Regions from separate parts of the Roseibium algae genome, predicted to be linked through region 4. Evidence: predicted binding sites of a transcription regulator. Region 4 holds the regulator's gene; each other region holds the start of a gene.

Region 1 (4,897 bases), on a different contig from region 4:
ACGTCAGAGGTTGGGACAAGCCGTCCGATCATGTGCCTGTCTGGGTCGATCTGGCAGCCTGATTAACAGGCAAGTCCACAGCTAGACCAGCCAGATTAGGACGATATTTTCCTAATCAAATGTTCCATGTTATGATGAATTGCAGAGCATGGATCACCGTGATGGGAATAACCAAAACCGGACGCCGCCTTTTTTCAGCAACTGTTCTTGGATGCAGTCTCTCTCTTGGTGCCTCCACCGTACTGGGCATTGAACCGTCTCTAGAGACTAAGATCCAAAACCTTGCCACCGCTCGCACGCAATTCCAACCTAAAGTCAACTGCACCTGTCTTTACAAAGGCCACAGGTATGAACTTGGAGAAATTGTCTGCCTGAAGCAGCCGGGCGGTCTGATGCTCGCAGAGTGCGGCATGATGCAGAACAACACCTCTTGGAAATTCACCGACAGCCCCTGCCCGTCTGCCCAGATAACGCCTCGGACAATGTGGTCGACAAAAACCTGATCAGCTGGCGGGATAACCTGGGATCAGCGCAACAGGACTGCTATTGCGCGATTTGTGGGGCTGAGGCTGTGGTTGTTGTCGTCTCAATCAGATCCGGCCGGTTTTGCGCCATCCAGGTGTCTGCCATGGCCCCTGCGGAACGGCGTATGGATTCACTTGCATGGGCGAAATACTGCTCATGAAGATCTCGGATCCAGCCAGCATTCGGATCGCTTTTGCTCTGCTCTAACGCAACGCTCATCCACATCAGCCCGCGCGCCTTGCGGCTTTCAGAACGTCCAGTGTTGAAAAGCGTCTCTCCAAGCCGTGCCTGAGCCCCGACATGGCCCTTGATCGCAGCCAGATTATACCAGCGTACCGCCATACGACCGCTGCTGGGCTGGTAAATCCGGCCTAATTCATACTGAGCTTCCGGATCACCAAAGAAAGACGCTGCATGGGTAAAGATCTGGGTTGCCCGAGCCATATTCTGCGGCACCATGTCCGTAATGCCCTTACGATAATAATTACCAAGAGCAACAAAGGCACTGGCCACAAAAGGCGCATCTGGACTGTCGGACCGGTCATTACCATGTTGCCGGACGACTTGGCTGTAATATTGAAAAGCTTTCTGGTCATCTTCGGGAACGCCATCGCCGCTGGCGTACATTTTTCCAAGTTTCCAGGCCGCCATAGGCTGGCCCTTCTCAGCAGCGTATTGCAATGAGGTCAGAGCCCCGACCTTGTCACCGGAATAATATTGGCGGGCGCCATGACGCAGGGCTTCTGTCGGGCTCACATCACTGGGCCCTATGGTCTGGTTCTGCGTAGGCGTCCCATCGAACGCGAGCGCTCCTGAGGAAATGCTCGCGACCAAACCGGACACCAAAATGAACTTCCGCACTGCGGACATGATACAATACTCTTTCGGCCTATTTGTCTTCCTCACCACTGGGTGAGAATAGTAGAGGCCTATTTCGACCAGACTACGGCGTTTCTTGAAGTGATTGCGGCAAGACAAAGGTAACATTTGGAAATAATCTCTCCCTTTCACCAACCCAAGACAGATTGGCTCATGAGTTCAAATCCATACTGCTGCTCTGTTCTTCAACGTCATCCCTCACGTGTCACCAGTCAAACCGCCATCAAGCGCCTGACCACTTTTGAATGAATGTGAAACATGGCCGAACCACGGCAGCAATGCCTTCCTCCTTGTCCGGGCACGACTCCTTTCTCGACTGTTGCCAGAAGGTCACAAATTAGCCGATAACCATCGTCAATACGGCTGAAGCGAACAACGCAAAACTGCAGTAGAGGTCGACCTCACCGGTTTTTTGAAGCTGTTTGATCTTGTGCAAATTCTCTCTCCCGCACTTGTGTGCCGCTTTCATCAGCAAAATTTCCCTTAGGCTCTCCATGAAGCCTCAAACACGTTGAAATTCTCTTTCCGAAATATAAAACAGTCCCTAGCCTGTTAAAATCGGGGGCATTTTGCGCGAACGCTTTGCTGTTCCTTCTTTGTTCTGAGACAATGGAATTTGATTCGGCTATAGAGCCTCGACAGGCCCAAGCGCCGATGACGGGATACGGCCTACGAAGAGCCAGATGGACCAGACAGCATGAGCGCGAAAAACGATCTGTTTGCAGGAAACGCAGCCGCAGCCAACGCGGAAGAAGCCCCAGCTGTGCATCCTGCGCCGACAAAAGCAGTCCCAAAACCAGCTGCTGTTCCAGATCTCTCGCCCAAAGATGCAATCGACAGCGACTATTCCGCCGCTGACATTGAGGTTCTTGAGGGCCTTGAGCCAGTCCGCAGGCGTCCGGGCATGTATATCGGCGGAACAGATGAAAAAGCTCTGCATCACCTCTTCGCTGAAGTCATTGATAACTCAATGGATGAAGCCGTGGCTGGCCACGCGACCTGGATTGATGTTGCGCTTGGTGCTGACGGCTATTTGACGGTGACTGATAATGGCCGCGGCATTCCCGTCGACCCACATCCGAAATTCAAGGACAAGTCCGCTCTCGAAGTGATCATGACCACGCTGCACGCGGGCGGAAAATTCGACAGTAAGGTCTATGAGACATCAGGTGGCCTCCATGGCGTTGGCATCTCTGTTGTGAACGCCCTGTCCGACGATCTCGTTGTCGAGGTCGCCCGGTCTCGAAAACTCTACCGCCAGACATTCCAGCGCGGCCATGCTCAAGGCCCTATCGAACTGGTCGGAGACACTCAAAATCGCAGGGGAACCCTGATCCGTTTTCGGCCAGATGCAGACATCTTTGGCAAGGGCACCAAATTCAGGCCCAGCCGTCTGCTCAAAATGGCGCGTTCCAAAGCCTATCTGTTCGGAGGCGTTGAAATCCGCTGGCACTGTGATCCTGAGCTGATTGATGCGAAGGATGAAACGCCAGCAGAAGCTGTCTTCCACTTTCCAGGTGGTTTGAAGGATTTCCTTGAAGAACGGCTGGAAAAAGAACGCCGGGTCGTTGACGATATTTTCGCCGGGCGCACCACCAAGACCGGCGGACACGGCTCTGTGGAATGGGCCGTCAGCTGGTTTGCTGGCGATGGTTTCATCAATTCTTACTGTAATACGGTCCCCACCCCGGAAGGCGGAACTCACGAAGCAGGCCTTCGCTACGCCTTGATGCGGGGCCTGAAGGCTTACGGTGAGCTGACAAACAACAAGAAAGCTTCGGTCATCACCGGCGATGACGTTTTAACGTCCGCTGGCGGTATGCTGTCTGTGTTTATTCGCGAACCGGAATTTGTCGGGCAGACAAAGGACAAATTGTCGTCCAGCGAAGCGACCAGGATTGCCGAAACAGCCGTGCGCGATGCATTTGACCACTGGCTGACAGCTTCACCCAATCAGTCAAACAAACTGCTGGAATGGGTGATTGAACGGGCAGACGAACGCTTGCGCCGCCGCCAGGAGAAAGACGTCGCCCGTAAGACCGCTGTGCGCAAACTGCGTTTGCCCGGCAAATTGGCAGATTGCTCTGCAAACCAGTCAGAAGGCACCGAACTGTTCATCGTTGAGGGAGACTCCGCCGGAGGATCAGCCAAACAGGCCCGTAACAGGAAGAACCAGGCAATCCTTCCCCTCCGCGGCAAGATCCTCAACGTTGCCAATGCTGGACGTGACAAACTGGTTGCAAACCAACAGCTGGCCGACCTTTCACAGGCACTGGGCTGTGGGTCACGCGCTCAATACCGCGACGAGGATCTGCGGTATGAGAAAGTCGTGATCATGACCGATGCGGATGTTGATGGCGCTCACATTGCGTCTCTGTTGATCACCTTCTTCTACCGCGAAATGCCCAACCTCATCCAGAATGGTCACCTTTACCTAGCTGTCCCGCCACTTTATCGGATCAGCCAAGGTGGCAAAACGCTCTATGCGCGTGATGATGCTCACAAGGATGAGCTGATGAGCACCGTTTTCAAGGGCAGAACAAAGGTGGAAATTGGCCGCTTCAAAGGCTTGGGTGAGATGATGCCAGCACAGCTCAAAGAAACCACAATGGATCCGTCAAAGCGGACCATGCTGAAAGTCGGTATCATTGAAGATACACAAGAACTCACCAACAAAACGGTCGAGCAATTGATGGGCAACAAGCCCGAGGCGCGATTCCGTTTCATTCAGGAGAATGCGGAGTTCGCAGAAGATCTAGATATCTGACCCGCGATTTCCGTCCTTTCCGTCTTAATTCCGATGCCCCTGCTTCTGGCTTAATATTTTATGAATTTGACCCAATTGTCAGCATCAGTTACCGATAGAAGTAATTACATCGGGAGACTTCCATGCTGAAGGCCCTATACTCGGTCTATGATCGACGCAGACGCCCCCTTCGTGACCATCATTACATGGTCTTCGCAAGTATCGGCATTGCTTATGCGCGTGTACCGGGTGACTCGTTTAAAGCCATCTCAAAGCTCATCTGCAGATTAGCGGGGACATCTTCCGTCGATCTCGGAAATACAACAGAACCGCTGAATTCAGATGCTTGGAACAGCGACATGGAACTGCTGACGGCCCGCGAGCTGAAACGCAGGCATCCGGATTTTATCGTTTTCACAGTGGTGCAGCCTCCCGAAGAGCGCGTTGCATCAGCCTATAACACGATCATCCAGAGCCAAGACCCGCTTCCGGCTTATTTCGAGGCAAACCAGTTCAGCAAGTCCATGAGTTTGGAGTCTTTCACCTCACGTATTGCCGGGTTGAGTGACACCGTAGCGGACAACTTGTTGCGAAGTCAGGCTTCGATCCTCAGCTATAGATCCAACATCGTACCCGGCATGGTTGTTGAGCTTTCAGAACTGAGACGGTCTCCTGAACATCTCTTGAACTATCTCAGGGAGCACACCGGCAAAGACCACATGAGTAGAAAACAGACCCACAAAGAAC
Region 2 (4,897 bases), on a different contig from region 4:
GGGTTGCAAACAATTGGCTCCAGTTCTGCATGACGTTTCCTTCCGATTTTGGCCGCCTGGATTTTCCCATCGACATTTGTTGAACCGGATAAATCACAAACGAAATTAAAGGTCAATAATACTGACCTATTATTTTCACTTATTTCTCCAAATTCCGATTTTTTGTAACTTTAGATCCGATCTCAGACTTCATGAATGTGACGCTACTAACCGGCATTTGTCACATTCATCGACACTGTCCTGGCCATCCACTATATGTCGAAGCCAAGGAGATCACCCATGACCCGCATCGACGACAGCCGTCCGTTCATTCCGCTCAACATTGCTGTTCTGACTGTTTCGGACACTCGCAGCCTGGAAGAAGACAGGTCCGGTTCAACGCTGACAGATCGTCTTGAGAAGGCCGGTCACACGCTCGCAGACAGAAAGATCGTGACAGATGACGTTCCAGCCATTCAGGCGATCGTACGCGCATGGATTGAGGATAAGGGCGTGGATGTGATCATCTCAACAGGCGGCACCGGCTTCACAGGACGCGACGTCACTCCGGAGGCCATTGAGCCGCTATTTGAAAAGCGTATGGATGGCTTTTCAGAAGTCTTTCACCGGATTTCCTATGATAAAATCGGCACCTCAACGATCCAGTCACGAGCCACAGGAGGCGTCGCCGGTGCGACCTACATCTTTGCTCTGCCGGGATCGCCTGGAGCCTGCAAAGACGCTTGGGATTGCATCCTCAAATTCCAGCTCGACTATCGCCACATGCCCTGCAACTTCGTGGAAATCATGCCACGGCTTGATGAGCATCTGAAGCGAGGGAAATTGCAGAAGATTAATGTCTAGATGAGGACTTTGGCCGTCACATCCTTGCTGCAATGGCGCAGTATAAATGGCGGTTCGTTTTGAATTCCTATGATTTCTGAAAGACCTATAGCTGAATTTGAGTCCTATGTGATCTGCACCTCTCCGCGCAGCGGCAGCACACTGCTTTGCAAGCTGCTCGCAGCAACCGGCGTTTCCGGCGCTCCGCGATCCTATTTTCACGAGCCATCTTTATCCAGTTGGCTCAAGTATTTCGGGCTCGAAGCCGGTTCTATGGAGACAGAAGCCGAGAGCCTGGCACGGGTTTTGCGCGCAGCTCACGAAAGGGGCACCAACGGCACCGGTGTCTTCGGGCTGAGGCTGCAAAGACATAGCGTCGATTTTTTCCTTCAGAAACTTAAAGCTCTGCACCCTGGTAAGAACAGCGATCTGGACCGCATTCAGGAAACGTTTGGACGCACGCTCTTCATCTATCTCACCCGCCCCGACAAAGTTCAGCAAGCCGTGTCCTATGTTAAAACAGAGCAGAGCGGGCTCTGGCACAAGTCATCAGACGGCACAGAGCTGGAACGCCTCTCGCCGCCTCGCGAACCCTTTTATGACGGTTCAAAGATCAAAGCCTGCTACGACCAATTTTCGTCATACGAAAGGGACTGGACCACTTGGTTCGGCAGGCAAGGCATCGAACCACATCGTATCGCTTATAACACCCTATCCGCGGCCCCTTCCGGGACCTTACGGGATGTACTTGTCCGACTTGGATTAAGTGGTGAGGCCGCCAACGGCATTAAGCCGCCCGTCGCAAAACTAGCAGATGAAACAAGCGCTGTTTGGGTAGAACGTTTCCGGCACAAAAATCAAATCGCCTGAATGATGTTTGGACTTGTCGAGGCGAACGTCGTCAACCGTGCAGGCGTAGCAGCAGGCTTGGAGGAAGTCTCAATATACTGACACAGAACCGAGCAATAGATTTCCGCAGTGTCGAGCCGTTACTCGCCTCTTCGGGACGGCCAGAGCACACAGCCGCAGAGCGCAGGAAAACCAGACGCGTGCGACCGATACGCTTAACCAAATCAAGGTCTTCCATTTCTGGCAAAGGCCGATATCCACCAAGGGCTTTGTAAAACCGGCGCGAAATCAGCAAGCCCTGATTGCCGTGAGGCATTCCAAGCATCTGGCAACGTAGTGTCGCCAGATATTCCGAAATCCGCGCACCTATTCCGAAACTTTCAAACCGAAGTTTGAATGCTGCCGCTGTACGATCAGCACTGCCTGCACGTTCAGCCCTCTCGATGAAGGTTTGAACTTCATGGTGCCAACCCGTGTCCAGCACAGTGTCAGCTGAGAGGAACAGAAGCCAATCTCCGCGCCGAGAAAGTCCGGCACCGGCTGCAAGGCGCGCGCTTTTGGGGCCCACGACCTCATGCCAATCACAACCTGCAGCATCTGCGACGCGTTCGGTATTGTCACTGGACCCACCATCGATGACCACCACTTCACGCACAACACCTTCAGCCGCGGCTGAAACCAGAGCAGCAAGTGTATGAGCCAAGTCGGCTTCAGAGTTCAATGTCGGAACGATGACGCTAATCATAGTGTTATTTCTAACGAGTTTTATCCCGAATGGCGAGACAACCAGCTTGTTTTATCGATAATTTGGGCTAATGTTCCTATTATGTTCTTTATGCAATGCATGGATTAGCCAGATGGTACTGAATGTCGATATGGCATCCGATTCAAATACACAACCTGAGAGCGCAAAACACTCGGGAAACACTATTCCGGAAGGCCGCAGGCGTGGCCGCGCAGCAGGATTGAACATGAGTGGGAGGTTCGAATCTCTAACCACAGAGAGCGTTGACGACGGATGGAACATTCATGAAGATTTGCCGCCGTTCCAGACCATCGTGCAGGAAGAACGGGCGCGGACTGTCATCACACGAAATTCTTCACCGGACATCTCTTTCGACCGCTCCATCAACCCTTATCGCGGTTGTGAGCACGGCTGTATCTATTGTTTCGCGCGCCCGAGCCACGCCTTCATGGGCCTGTCTCCAGGTCTGGACTTTGAAACCCGGCTTTTTGCCAAACCCAATGCCGCTGAACTTTTGGAACGCGAATTGTCACGGCCTGGTTACATTCCCAAGCCTATCGCAATTGGTACCAACACGGATCCCTATCAGCCCATTGAGCGCGGCTATAAATTGATGCCCGAAATCCTTGAGGTTCTGGACCGTTATCACCATCCTGTCGCAATCGTGACAAAGTCTTCTCTTGTCCAACGCGATCTTGACATCCTGGCGCGAATGGCAGAGCGGAACCTGGCCAAGGTTGCCCTGTCCATCACCACCCTTGACCGGAAATTGTGCCGGACCATGGAGCCGCGCGCCTCAGCCCCACACAAACGGCTGTCAGCGGTCAAAGCCTTGAGCGATGCGGGCATTCCAACATCCGTCATGATCGCACCGGTTATACCCGCGCTGACTGATAGTGAATTGGAGGCAATCCTTGAGGCGGCAGCCGAACATGGTGCAGATGAAGCCGGTTTCATATTGCTTCGACTGCCACTCGAAGTCTCCCAGCTGTTTCGTGACTGGCTGGTGCGGGAACAGCCTGGTCGCTATCGGCATGTGATGAGCCTGATACGGTCCATGAGAGACGGTAAGGATTATGACGCCAAGTGGGGCGAACGGATGCGTGGCACTGGCCCTTATGCAGAGCAGATCGCCAGACGCTTTCAGCTTTGTGCCAAGAGAGTTGGGCTGAACACCCGCAGACGAAAACTGAATTCAGATCTGTTCGTCGCGCCACAAAAAGGCGGGGTGCAACTCGATCTGTTCTAGGTCAGCTCTTGCGTGAAAGGTCGTGCAGGGACAGAATCTAATAATGAGCAAAGATATCTCACCTTCTCTTCTCGACCTTCGGTTCGGAGATGCTCCGGACCTAAGGCTCGAACGCAAACGTGCCAAGCAGTTTGACGGACTGATTGCCGGTGTTGACGAAGCCGGGCGGGGCCCGTGGGCCGGGCCAGTGGTCACGGCAGCTGTTATCCTTGACTACAAAAATATTCCCAAAGGCCTGAATGACTCCAAAAAGCTTACCGAGGCCCGCCGGGAGATACTGTTCGATCAAATTATGGCTAGCTCTCAAGTCGGGATTGCCAGCGCCTCTGCGCAAACTATTGATGATCAAAACATCCGCGCAGCAACCTTGCAGGCAATGGTTCGCGCTGTGAACGCACTGGCGGTCAAACCACGAATAGTGCTAATTGATGGGCGCGACATTCCGCCCGGCCTGGAGCAAGCTGGACAGAGCCTGATCAAGGGCGACGGCCGGTGCCTGTGTATCGCTGCAGCCTCTATCATCGCAAAGGTGCTCCGGGACAGGATGATGGTTCGGCTGGATGGGCTAGCGCCGGGATACGGCTTTGCACAGCATAAGGGCTATGGAGTGCCGGTTCATCAGGCCGCCCTCAAAAAACTTGGTCCTTGTCCCCACCACCGTATGTCCTTCCGCCCTATCCGCGATGCAATGACCTGATCGGGCGGGTCGCCAGACAACTTGAACCAGCCTTCATAATAAATGGCGTTACCGCAGACATAAAAAAAGCGGCCCAGAGGCCGCTTTTCTCGAACCCAATCCTTGAAAGGATCAGTTCAGCTTTTCTTTTACCTGAGCAATGCTCTTGGACAGGATGTCATCAGCAACCTTATCCTTAACCTTTGCGGTCAGGATCTGCTCGGCAGCAGCGGTTGCGATGTCAGCGGCGCTTGCGCGAACTTCGGCAATAGCCTGTGTTTCAGCCTGAGCAATCTTGTCTTCTGCCGCCTTTGAGCGACGAGCAATCATATCTTCAAGAGCCTGATTGGTTTCAACCGTCAGACGCTCAGCTTCATGCGTGGCTTCAGCGATAATCGCCTCAGCTTCACCTTCAGCTTCATGACGCTTGCGTTGATACTCAGACAGAAGCGACTGAGCTTCTTCACGAAGCTTACGAGCTTCGTCGAGTTCTTTGCGAATGGCGTCAGCGCGATCATCAAGAGACTTGCCAATCTTGGCTGGAATTTTGATCCAA
Region 3 (4,897 bases), on a different contig from region 4:
ACTCTCGCAACTGTTTGGTGATCTGGCCCGGCAAGATCCCAATGACCCTTGCAACCTGATCATGAATGACGGTTCTTCGCGTATTGGCTTTCAGGATGTTCCTGGCGGTTGGCGTGACGCAGGCAAGTTGCGTCAGCGCGTGCCGATAGAGTCGATCTTTGATTCCGGCTTTATCGGTAATCCAGAGGAAAATCCGGAGTTGTCACCGGGGTCCTTCCTGTTCAACAGCTATAATGTTGATTGGCAGCCTGCATTGATGCAGCCGATTGGCGGGATGGACCGGATCTGGCAGCAGTTGCTCCTGCAGGATGTTCAGGACACAGCGCCCATGTTCACCCACCTGCCGGTCGGCGGGCGCGGAACCCGGGTTGGCGATCTTGTGTATCTCAATACGCGTGCGACACGAATCCAGGCGGATGAAGGTGGCGTGGTCGTTGTGTTGGATGGGGGCGATCAGGGAATGACCTGGTCCGATGCACCGACGCGCTTTGATTTCTGCGTATCGAGCATGGCGCCATCCCTGCTGAATGATATTCTTGATCGCAACAGTATGCCGCCGGAATTCATTGCAGGTCTGAACGCCTTTAGTGTCACAGGGGCTTGGAACAAATTCACCCCAAGTGGCAATGATCCGACACCGGATCTTTGGACGCCTGCGATCAAGGTCGGCTGGCAGGGCAAGAACCGTTTCTGGGAAACCGATGACCAGATTTACGGCGGGATTTCCTGGGTTGACGATATCATCAGCCAGATCTGGTACCCCTCAGAGGACTTTACGGCCCATACCGGTATCCTGACAGGGGCTTACAATCGCGGTGGCGGTGCCGTCGAGTTTGCAGCTTTTGATCAGCAAACGCGGCTCGACAAGGGAATTGCGGGGCTTGGTCTGCTGCATCCGGGCCACGAGAAGGACATCTACATCGATCGCGGCATGACCATTGCCTGGCAATACATGCCCAATCAGGTTGGTGGATGGGCCTCCGATACCTCGACGACAAATCCGGCTGTCTATGAGCAGATCACGACCTTCACGCCGACCTTGCCGTTCTTCTGTGCAGGTGACACCTGGAGCTACTGGCCGGGTTGGCAGGAAGGCTCGGTTGCCTCAGCCTATTGCGCGGTTTCCGCAATTGCCTTGATGCTTGATCCTGGGAATCAGGCTTTGGCTGAAAAAGCCTGCAATATGAGCCGATAGCCAGCAAGGCGTGAGGGCCGCGCTGGCCCTCAGGTTCGCCAGGTGGCAGCCAGCCAGTTTGGCATCTTTTAGCGATTGTCGTACTGCTGCTGGCTGTTGCTGGCTGCTATTGTGCCTGCGCGCAGGCCTTTTCCAGCACAATCTCAAAGCTTCGCCTCGCAACGGTCAGTTTTGTTGCTATATTGTTCTTGATACAAAACACAAGAATCATAGCGCGGCGCATATGGCAGACCCCAACGGGTATCACGACGACATTGGCGACACATTTGTCGAAGGGTTCGACGATGATGGCTTTCCAGGAGACAGACCTTCGCGGCCTGATGCTGGAAAACCCGGTGCTGGTGAGGTCTCTTCTGATGAACATGTTGCGCCTTCGAACGCTGCAGCTCACGTTCTTGCTCCCGTGGTCGCTTCTGGCGGCGGCGGGATTGCAGCGCGCGCCATGGCAGCGCGACAGTCGCATGCGCCTGATTATCTGGAGGGCCTGAACCCGGAACAGCGGCAAGCGGTTGAAACCCTGAATGGTCCGGTTTTGGTCTTGGCTGGTGCTGGCACGGGCAAAACCCGCGTCTTGACCACCCGGATTGCACATATTCTGGCAACCGGCTCGGCCCAGCCTTCTCAGATCCTGGCGGTGACCTTCACCAACAAGGCTGCCCGCGAAATGAAGGAGCGGATCGCGCGCTTCATTGGCGGCAATGTCGAGGGCATGGCATGGCTGGGCACATTCCACTCGATCTGCGTCAAGATCCTGCGTCGTCATGCTGAACTTGTCGGCCTGAAATCCGGATTTTCCATCCTCGACACGGATGACCAACTACGGTTGATCAAGCAGATCATCAGGGCCGAAGGTCTCGATGAGAAGCGTTGGACGCCGAAGGCTTTCGCGTCGATGATGGACAGCTGGAAGAACCGGGCGCTGACGCCGAAGGAAATCCCGGAAGGCGAAGCGCGGGCCTTCGCAAATGGTTGGGGCCGCAAGCTCTATGAAGAATATCAGGACCGGTTGTCCATCCTGAACGCCTGTGACTTTGGCGACCTTCTGTTGCATGTCATCACCCTGTTCAAGACCCATCCTGATGTGCTTGCGGACTATCAGCGCCGGTTCCGCTACATGCTGGTGGACGAGTATCAGGATACGAATATTGCGCAGTATCTCTGGCTTCGATTGCTGGCGCAGGGCAATCCGAACGTCTGCTGCGTTGGCGATGATGACCAATCGATCTATGGCTGGCGCGGCGCAGAGGTGGATAACATCCTGCGCTTCGATCATGATTTCAAAGGCGCGGTTGTGATCCGTCTGGAGCGGAACTATCGCTCCACCAGTCATATTCTGGCAGCAGCCTCCCATCTGATTTCCCATAATCAGGGCCGGTTGGGCAAGACGCTGTTCACGGACTTTGATGACCCGGAAAATGATCTGGTATCGGTGGCGTCCTGTTGGGATTCAGAAGAAGAAGCCCGGTCTATCGGCGATGAAATCGAAGCGCTGCAGGGCAATGGCCATGCGCTGAACGATATGGCCATTCTTGTGCGGGCGTCGTTTCAAATGCGCTCTTTCGAAGATCGCTTTGTCACGCTTGGCCTGAATTACCGGGTCATTGGCGGTCCGCGATTCTATGAGCGCATGGAAATTCGCGATGCGATGGCCTACTTCCGCTGCGTTGTGCAGCCAGCCGATGATTTGGCATTTGAGCGGATCGTCAACACACCCAAGCGTGGTCTTGGTGATGCAACATTGAAGCTTGTGCATGAATTGGCGCGGGCCGAGCGCATGCCGTTGATACAGGCGGCCAACCAGCTGTGTCAGACGGAAGAAATCCGGCCAAAGGCGCGCAATGCCCTAAAGGACGTTCTGGCGAGTTTTGATCGCTGGCGCCAGCAGATGGACGGCAAGTCCCATACGGATATGGCAGAAATCATTCTGGATGAGAGCGGCTACACGGAAATGTGGCGGTTGGATCGCTCCGCTGAAGCGCCGGGCCGTCTGGACAACCTCAAGGAACTGATCCGGTCGATGGAAGATTTTGAATCCATGGCCGGGTTCCTGGAGCATGTCTCGCTGGTGATGGACAAGGACAAGGCAGAAGGTCATGACGCTGTTTCGATCATGACGTTGCATTCGGCCAAGGGGCTTGAGTTTGACACGGTGTTTCTTCCTGGTTGGGAAGAGGGGTTGTTCCCCCATCAGCGGGCGCTGGATGAAAGCGGCCGTGCAGGTCTCGAGGAAGAGCGCCGCCTTGCCTATGTTGGGGTCACACGTGCGAAAAAGCGGGCCAAGATCTGGTTTGCATCAAACCGGCGTATTCATGGCCAATGGCAGTCTTCGATCCCATCCCGCTTTCTGGATGAGCTTCCGGAAGATCACGTCGAAATCGTCGAACAGTCTTCCAACTATGGCGGTTATGGCGGCGGCGGTGGATATGGCCGCAGTGGCATGGGTGCATCCCGGTTCGTCAATCAGGAGCCGTTCCAGAACTCTTACTCTACGCCAGGCTGGCAGCGCGCTCAAAAAGCCAAGGCTGCGCAGGATGCTGTGTTTGAACGGGGCGACTTTCGCGCGCAGGGCACCAAGCGACAGGGACCAAAGACCATCGAGGGCGAGTTGGTGGCCAAGTCCTTCAGCGAGGCAGCCTCGGAGTTCTCCAAGGGCGAGCGGGTGTTTCACATCAAGTTTGGCTATGGGGCGATTGTCGGGATCGAAGGCAACAAGCTGACCATCGACTTTGAAAAAGCGGGCCAGAAGAAGGTGATCGACAGTTTTGTCGAACGGCATTGAAGCGGCTGCGTGCTGTCAAGGTTCTTGACCGATGCAAGGCAGGTTCTTAAAGCTTTCCCAATCCTGTACCCTCATACCGAGGGCTGCGTTAAAAAGCCGACCATCTTATGATGATCGGCTTTTCTTCCCTGCCGAATAATGGGGGTGTCGGTAGGGATTTCCAAAGAATGCGCGCGAGCACTCACCAATTGCATCAATGCTTAGACAATGAAGAACTGGTTGCCTTTATATATTCTATTCGTTGTTTTTTAATATTCAACCTTATTATCGAATACTAATTTACTAAGATTTGTTATTATATGTTTCTTTGTTATTCTGTAGTTCATTATAGAAAAGTACAGAAATCATTTTCATCAATTGAGGGGTGAAAATCAAAATGAAAGCTGCATATTGGCGCTATGACACGTGTTGAGCATATTCTTGTCGTTGAAGACGACCCCGAAATTGGTGCGCTGATAGAGCAGCACCTTTCGTCGAATGGCTGGAAAGTCAGCCTTGCCCGAGATTCGCGTGAGATGGAGAGGATCATGATTGGGGCGCGGCTCGATCTGATCATTCTTGATCTAATGCTGCCTGGTGAAGATGGTTTGAGCATTTGCCGTCGCCTGAGAGCCACGAGCACCATTCCTATTATTATTGTGTCTGCCAAGTCGGATGATTTCGATCGGGTCATTGGCCTTGAAGTCGGAGCAGATGATTATCTTGCCAAGCCCTTCAATCCACGTGAGTTGATTGCGCGTATTCGGGCAATGTTCAGGCGTATGGATATGGGCATGGCAAGCCCGACCGTGGCCGCCGAAGTGCTTGGCTTCGAAGGATGGCGAATGGACTGTAATTTACGGCTTCTGACCAATCCTGAAGGGGCGGTTGTGTCCCTGACTCCGGCCGAGTTCGATCTGCTTCAGGTCCTGTGCCAGCGCGTG
Region 4 (4,897 bases):
ATTTGGCAGGCACACCCTCAACCACACAGCCAACCATGATGATGAAGATCAGTAGAAGGGCTAGAAAGACATTGCGGTCATCTGTCAGGGCGAAAATCGCATCGGCTAGTTTTTGCGATGTCAAATCAATCGCCAGAAGCCAACCCATGGCAATGGAAAATGAAATGATGATCATGATCACAGCTGTCATCATCGCGCTGTCAGTGAGCGCCGTCATGAAGCCCTTCATGGTAAGCTCGCGATACCAGATCCCCAGTGCGATACAATAAAGACAAGCTAAAACTCCGGCCTCAGTCGCGGTGACGAAACCGGACATGATGGATCCAAGGATGATCGCCGGGGCCATGAGAGCCAGGAAGCCATGTTTGGCGGTGCCAGCAACCTGAGAGACGGTTGCCCGTGGTTGTGTTGGGAAGTTCTGGAATTGCGCAACAATCCGTACATAGGTCATGAGGGCAAGTCCGACCACAAGGCCCGGAACCAGACCAGCCAGGAACATTCTTTCAATCGACTGCTGAGCCAGAAACGCATAGAGCACCAGCCCGATCGAAGGCGGGATCAATGGCCCGACCACGGACGAGGCAACGGTGACGGCAGCAGCAAAGTCACCGCGATAACCATTTTCGCGCATCGCCTTGATTTCGATGGCTCCAAGCCCTGCGCAATCGGCCACTGCGGCACCTGAAATACCTGCAAAGATCATCGAGGACAGAATGTTCACCTGGGCCAGACCTGCCTTCAAGTGCCCGACCAAAGCATTGGCGAAGTTGAAAATCCGCTCTGTCACGCCGGAGGCGTTCATCAGGTTTCCAGCCATAATGAAGAATGGCACAGCAGTCAGGGATGCCTTGTTCACCCCCTCGAGCATCTGTTGCGGGATGATTTGCAGGGCGTTGGAGAAATCAGAGGTCAGGAAAGTGACAAGAGTTGCGGCACCGATGGCGATGGAAATCGGAACACGCAGGAGGATCAGCGCCATGAAGGAGCCGAAGAGAATATAGGCCATGCGTCAGACCTCCGGGTGGTGGATCGATATGTTTTCAGGCATCCCGGCAAATTGCTTGGCAAGGTCGAGAAGAGCGGTCAGAAAAATCAGGATGGCGGAGATGAACAATGGCACTGAAAGGGCCTGGCGCATCAGCTCCTTGCCACCTGGAAATATCGCACCATCCACAACGCCGGTCGACGTTGCCAGCACGGTTGGCATTTGCTGAAGGAGAATAAAACAAACGCCCAGGGCACATAGATCAGACAGGCTTCGGGTCACCGCATAACCGGCCGTGCCTATCCGGTTGGCAAGGAAGTCAATGCGAACGTCCTTGAGGCGCACAAAAATAGCGAAAAACCCGAAGAAACTCAGCCAGACAAAGAAGACCATCGTCCAGGGCCATATCCAATAGGCCGACCAGCCAAAAGGCCTTGCGACAATCGTCAAGGTCGTCAAACCCAGCATGGCAAGAAGACAGATGTTGCACAGTAAGATGAAGACACCTCCAAGACGCCAGTTCAGCGTGTCGAGGCGAAAGAGGGCACGCTGAAGCGCGCCCTCCGGTTCGAAATTTTCCGGGGTCATTTCGCGGTCCGCGCTGCCTCGACTGCCGCCATGTAACCTGCAGGCATTTCGCCGCTTGATTCCATTTCGGCGTAAAAGCCCTTCAGCTTATCAACGAAAGGCGCTGTATCGAGCACGACATATGTTGCCCCTGCATCTTTCATGCTCTTGATGCTTTTGTCGGCAACTTCAAACATGACTTCACGCGAATAAGCCCCAGCTTCATTATAAGCCTTGAGCAACCCGGCCTGTGTGCTCTCATCCAGGGCATCATAGGCTTTCAGGTTCATGATGAACCCGATCGACTGCCAATATTCATCTGTTCGGCTGATGTAGGAGGCGACTTCGTTGAAGCGCATGGATTGAACCAATGCGATTGGAGAATTCACCGCATTCACGATGCCCTTCTGAATCGCCTGATATACTTCAGTCCAGGGCAACGTAATCACTTCAGCACCCAGATCTGACCATGTCGCGATGGCAAGTTTTGAAGGGTGCATGCGCAACTTCAGGCCAGTCACGTCTGCCAGAGAGTTTACCGGTTTGTTTGAAACCATAACCCGGAACGGTCCACGCAGAACAGCTGTAGGATTGCCAAGTGGTTTGACACCCGAAACTTCCGCTGCCTTGTCGAACCAACCCGTAACCAAGTCCGATCCCATAAAACGGACCCAATGGTCATAGTCATCGAACATGAAGGCCGGGGACGTCCAGGACAACTCCGGCGCCCATTTTTTCATGTAGCTGTAGCCCTCGGCATAGATATTGACGATGCCGGCTTGCAATTGTTCCAGAACCGCATCTTCCTTGCCGAGCTGCTCGTTCGGAAACACCTGAATGGTCAACTTGCCGTCGGTATATTCCTTGGTCAGGTCAGCAAACTTTTGAAAGACTTGGCCTTCGGGACTGTCGACCGGCATCTTGGTGGCCATGCGCCAAGTCTCTGCATGAGCCGACGATGCGGTCAACGCCAATATCATTGCCGCAGTTGTGGCGAATTTGGAAAACATTTGAAGATCCTCTTAGGTCGGGAGCGTGCGCGTTGCCCGCGCTTTTTCGCCCTGAAAGTCTCCCTTGTCTGAAAGGCGGCGGTCAAATTAGAAAGATTTTTGATCAGACAATTGTTTTTTATCACTGCAGATCGAGACCGAACCCGCCTTACTTCTGGCACCCAGAACAGCAGTCAGGTTCGTTTTGATGATGTTGAAAACTCCTAGCCAACAGCGATAGGTGAAAGCAAAGCCCTCCAAAACTCACCTTCGTCAAAACCTAATCACCTGACGATACGCATCACGTTTGTTGATTTTAGAACGAAGAAAAGAAATATCTTTAAAATCTCGGCTTCTGCGATCTGCATGACTTTGCTCAGATTTTCAAACACCGAAACAAACAGGATCCGCAATCAGACAACAGCCACCGGGATAAAAGCATCAGCTGAAGTCGACTTTTAAGCATGCACGAAATTCAATTGAACTTATAGGCATCAGTACATGGCCCATAAGAACTCAAAGGCCAGAAACTTACTGTGATTCAACTCTAAAGCTGCATGGGACAGAAACAGAACATTAAGGCTTGTGGAACACAGTGAGAACAGCTATGGTACGTTCATGATTTGTACCCAGCCGGTTCGCATTGGAGAAGTTGACGATGCTCACGCGCAAGCAATATGAACTGCTGATGTTCATCCAAGAAAAATTGAAGGAAACCGGGGTTCCACCTTCCTTTGATGAAATGAAGGATGCCCTCGACCTTCGCTCAAAGTCCGGTATTCATCGGCTCATCACGGCGCTGGAAGAACGCGGATTTATTCGTCGCCTGCCCAACAGGGCACGGGCGATGGAGGTTATTCGTCTGCCCGAATCAATTTCCCCCGGTCTGGGTTCTCCCCCGCCGCGCGGCAGTTTTTCACCTGAGGTCATCGAAGGATCTCTTGGCAAGACTGCAGCGGCACCTGCGCCCTCCCCCATAGCGGAAGCTACTGGCATCGAAATACCTGTGATGGGACGCATTGCAGCAGGTGTTCCCATTGAGGCGATCCAGACCCACAGCCACTCGATCACCGTTCCGCCTGAGCTCGTTGGCAAGGGCGAACATTACGCGCTGGAAGTGCGAGGAGATTCCATGATCGAGGCCGGGATTCTGGATGGAGACACGGTTTTGATCCGACGTACGGAAACTGCCGAGAGTGGCGACATTGTCGTGGCCCTTGTTGACGATGAAGAGGCAACACTGAAACGCCTCCGTAAAAAAGGTGCTTCCATTGCATTGGAGGCCGCCAATCCAGCTTATGAAACCCGCATTTTTGGGCCAGGCCGCGTTAAGGTTCAGGGTCGGCTGTCTGCATTGTTTCGCAAGTACTGACATCTGCATCTTTTATATTTGCAAGTGCGCGATGATACTTTGATGGGCAGGCGTTTAACCAGGCAACAACCAAGCTGTGGTCTGTTGCTGATTCCAGGGCTGCTCAATGGTGCGAAATTTTGGAGGCATGAGGTGTCCTTCAGAATGTGGCCAGCATCAGGGACGTGGCCTATGCCAAGGGCGTGGCGGGCGGGTTTTCGCACTCAGCCACTTTGTTATGACAGTTTTGGGCGGAGTTTTTACGCTAACACTGTCTGAAGCGGCAGCATGATCCTTATTAACATTTGATGCAGGAACCATTCTGCTCGTCTTGCCAAACACCAAGTTCATTACGCTGCTGGTAAAGCCCAGAAGCCAGTTTTCAGTCGGCTCTTTGTTGGTCAATTGCGATTTGCCGTTGCCCCCTCCAACAGATCGGTCATTGGACGCAGGCCAATCTGCTGCTTCCAGCCAAAGTGAGAGGGCACCGTGCGCGCGCCGTTCAGCAGCACCGATAACCAGACTGACATCACAGTCTTTTGGAACTGTCAGCTCGGTCACAATGATATCTGCTTCGATGCAATCCATCGCCAGTGCCTCGGCCTTCTGAGGCATCGCAATGCGTATGGGCACAGGCTTGTAAACAAGGCTCCCGGTCCTGTCAGATGCCATTAGGGAACCAGTCCTCATGGGCGCATAAGCCAGATAGACGCAGCCATAGGGGTCACACCTGCGCTGAGGCGTGCCCATTTTCTGGACCGAAAAGGCATCCTCTGGCAACCCTTCCCGCTGCAGCCATATGTCTGTCTCAAACCCTGCCCGCTTTGCGCTGAAACGCAAGATCCCATCGGCTCCTCTTGCTGCGATGATCGCGCCCTTTTCAGAGATCTGAATGTCCGGCGGACGGTCAAACACAAGAAATGCGCCCGCTATAATACCCAAAGGCAATGCGCCCAATCTGATCCAGCCGCGCGCCAGAACACCAAGGAACAAAGCGGCCATCAG

What was found. The regulator LexA, encoded in region 4, represses DNA repair genes until DNA is damaged. The targets are predictions, from matches to a motif close to TGTTCNNNNTGTGTTCNG.
Region 1: a site for LexA is predicted at 1,991-2,008, ahead of parE (DNA topoisomerase IV subunit B). Genes of this name have one in related genera too.
Region 2: a site for LexA is predicted at 2,488-2,505, ahead of V6575_RS05200 (PA0069 family radical SAM protein). Genes of this name have one in related genera too.
Region 3: a site for LexA is predicted at 1,368-1,385, ahead of V6575_RS11450 (ATP-dependent helicase). Genes of this name have one in related genera too.

The regions. Positions count from the first base shown of each region.
Region 1 covers NZ_JBAKIA010000014.1:131,316-136,212, forward strand. Annotated here, with positions in the region: gene xth (exodeoxyribonuclease III) at 1-62, shown strand, start outside; gene V6575_RS18115 (tetratricopeptide repeat protein) at 544-1,395, opposite strand; gene parE (DNA topoisomerase IV subunit B) at 2,102-4,171, shown strand; gene V6575_RS18125 (sulfotransferase family 2 domain-containing protein) at 4,294-4,897, shown strand, end outside.
Region 2 covers NZ_JBAKIA010000002.1:328,566-333,462, forward strand. Annotated here, with positions in the region: gene V6575_RS05180 (aminotransferase-like domain-containing protein) at 1-31, opposite strand, end outside; gene moaB (molybdenum cofactor biosynthesis protein B) at 280-843, shown strand; gene V6575_RS05190 (Stf0 family sulfotransferase) at 913-1,692, shown strand; gene V6575_RS05195 (glycosyltransferase) at 1,724-2,416, opposite strand; gene V6575_RS05200 (PA0069 family radical SAM protein) at 2,547-3,665, shown strand; gene V6575_RS05205 (ribonuclease HII) at 3,709-4,362, shown strand; gene V6575_RS05210 (F0F1 ATP synthase subunit B) at 4,474-4,897, opposite strand, start outside.
Region 3 covers NZ_JBAKIA010000006.1:106,616-111,512, forward strand. Annotated here, with positions in the region: gene V6575_RS11445 (flavin monoamine oxidase family protein) at 1-1,195, shown strand, start outside; gene V6575_RS11450 (ATP-dependent helicase) at 1,419-3,974, shown strand; gene V6575_RS11455 (response regulator) at 4,373-4,897, shown strand, end outside.
Region 4 covers NZ_JBAKIA010000005.1:60,389-65,285, forward strand. Annotated here, with positions in the region: gene V6575_RS09250 (TRAP transporter large permease) at 1-1,006, opposite strand, end outside; gene V6575_RS09255 (TRAP transporter small permease) at 1,010-1,573, opposite strand; gene V6575_RS09260 (TRAP transporter substrate-binding protein) at 1,570-2,562, opposite strand; gene lexA (transcriptional repressor LexA) at 3,200-3,913, shown strand; gene V6575_RS09270 (ComEC/Rec2 family competence protein) at 4,070-4,897, opposite strand, start outside.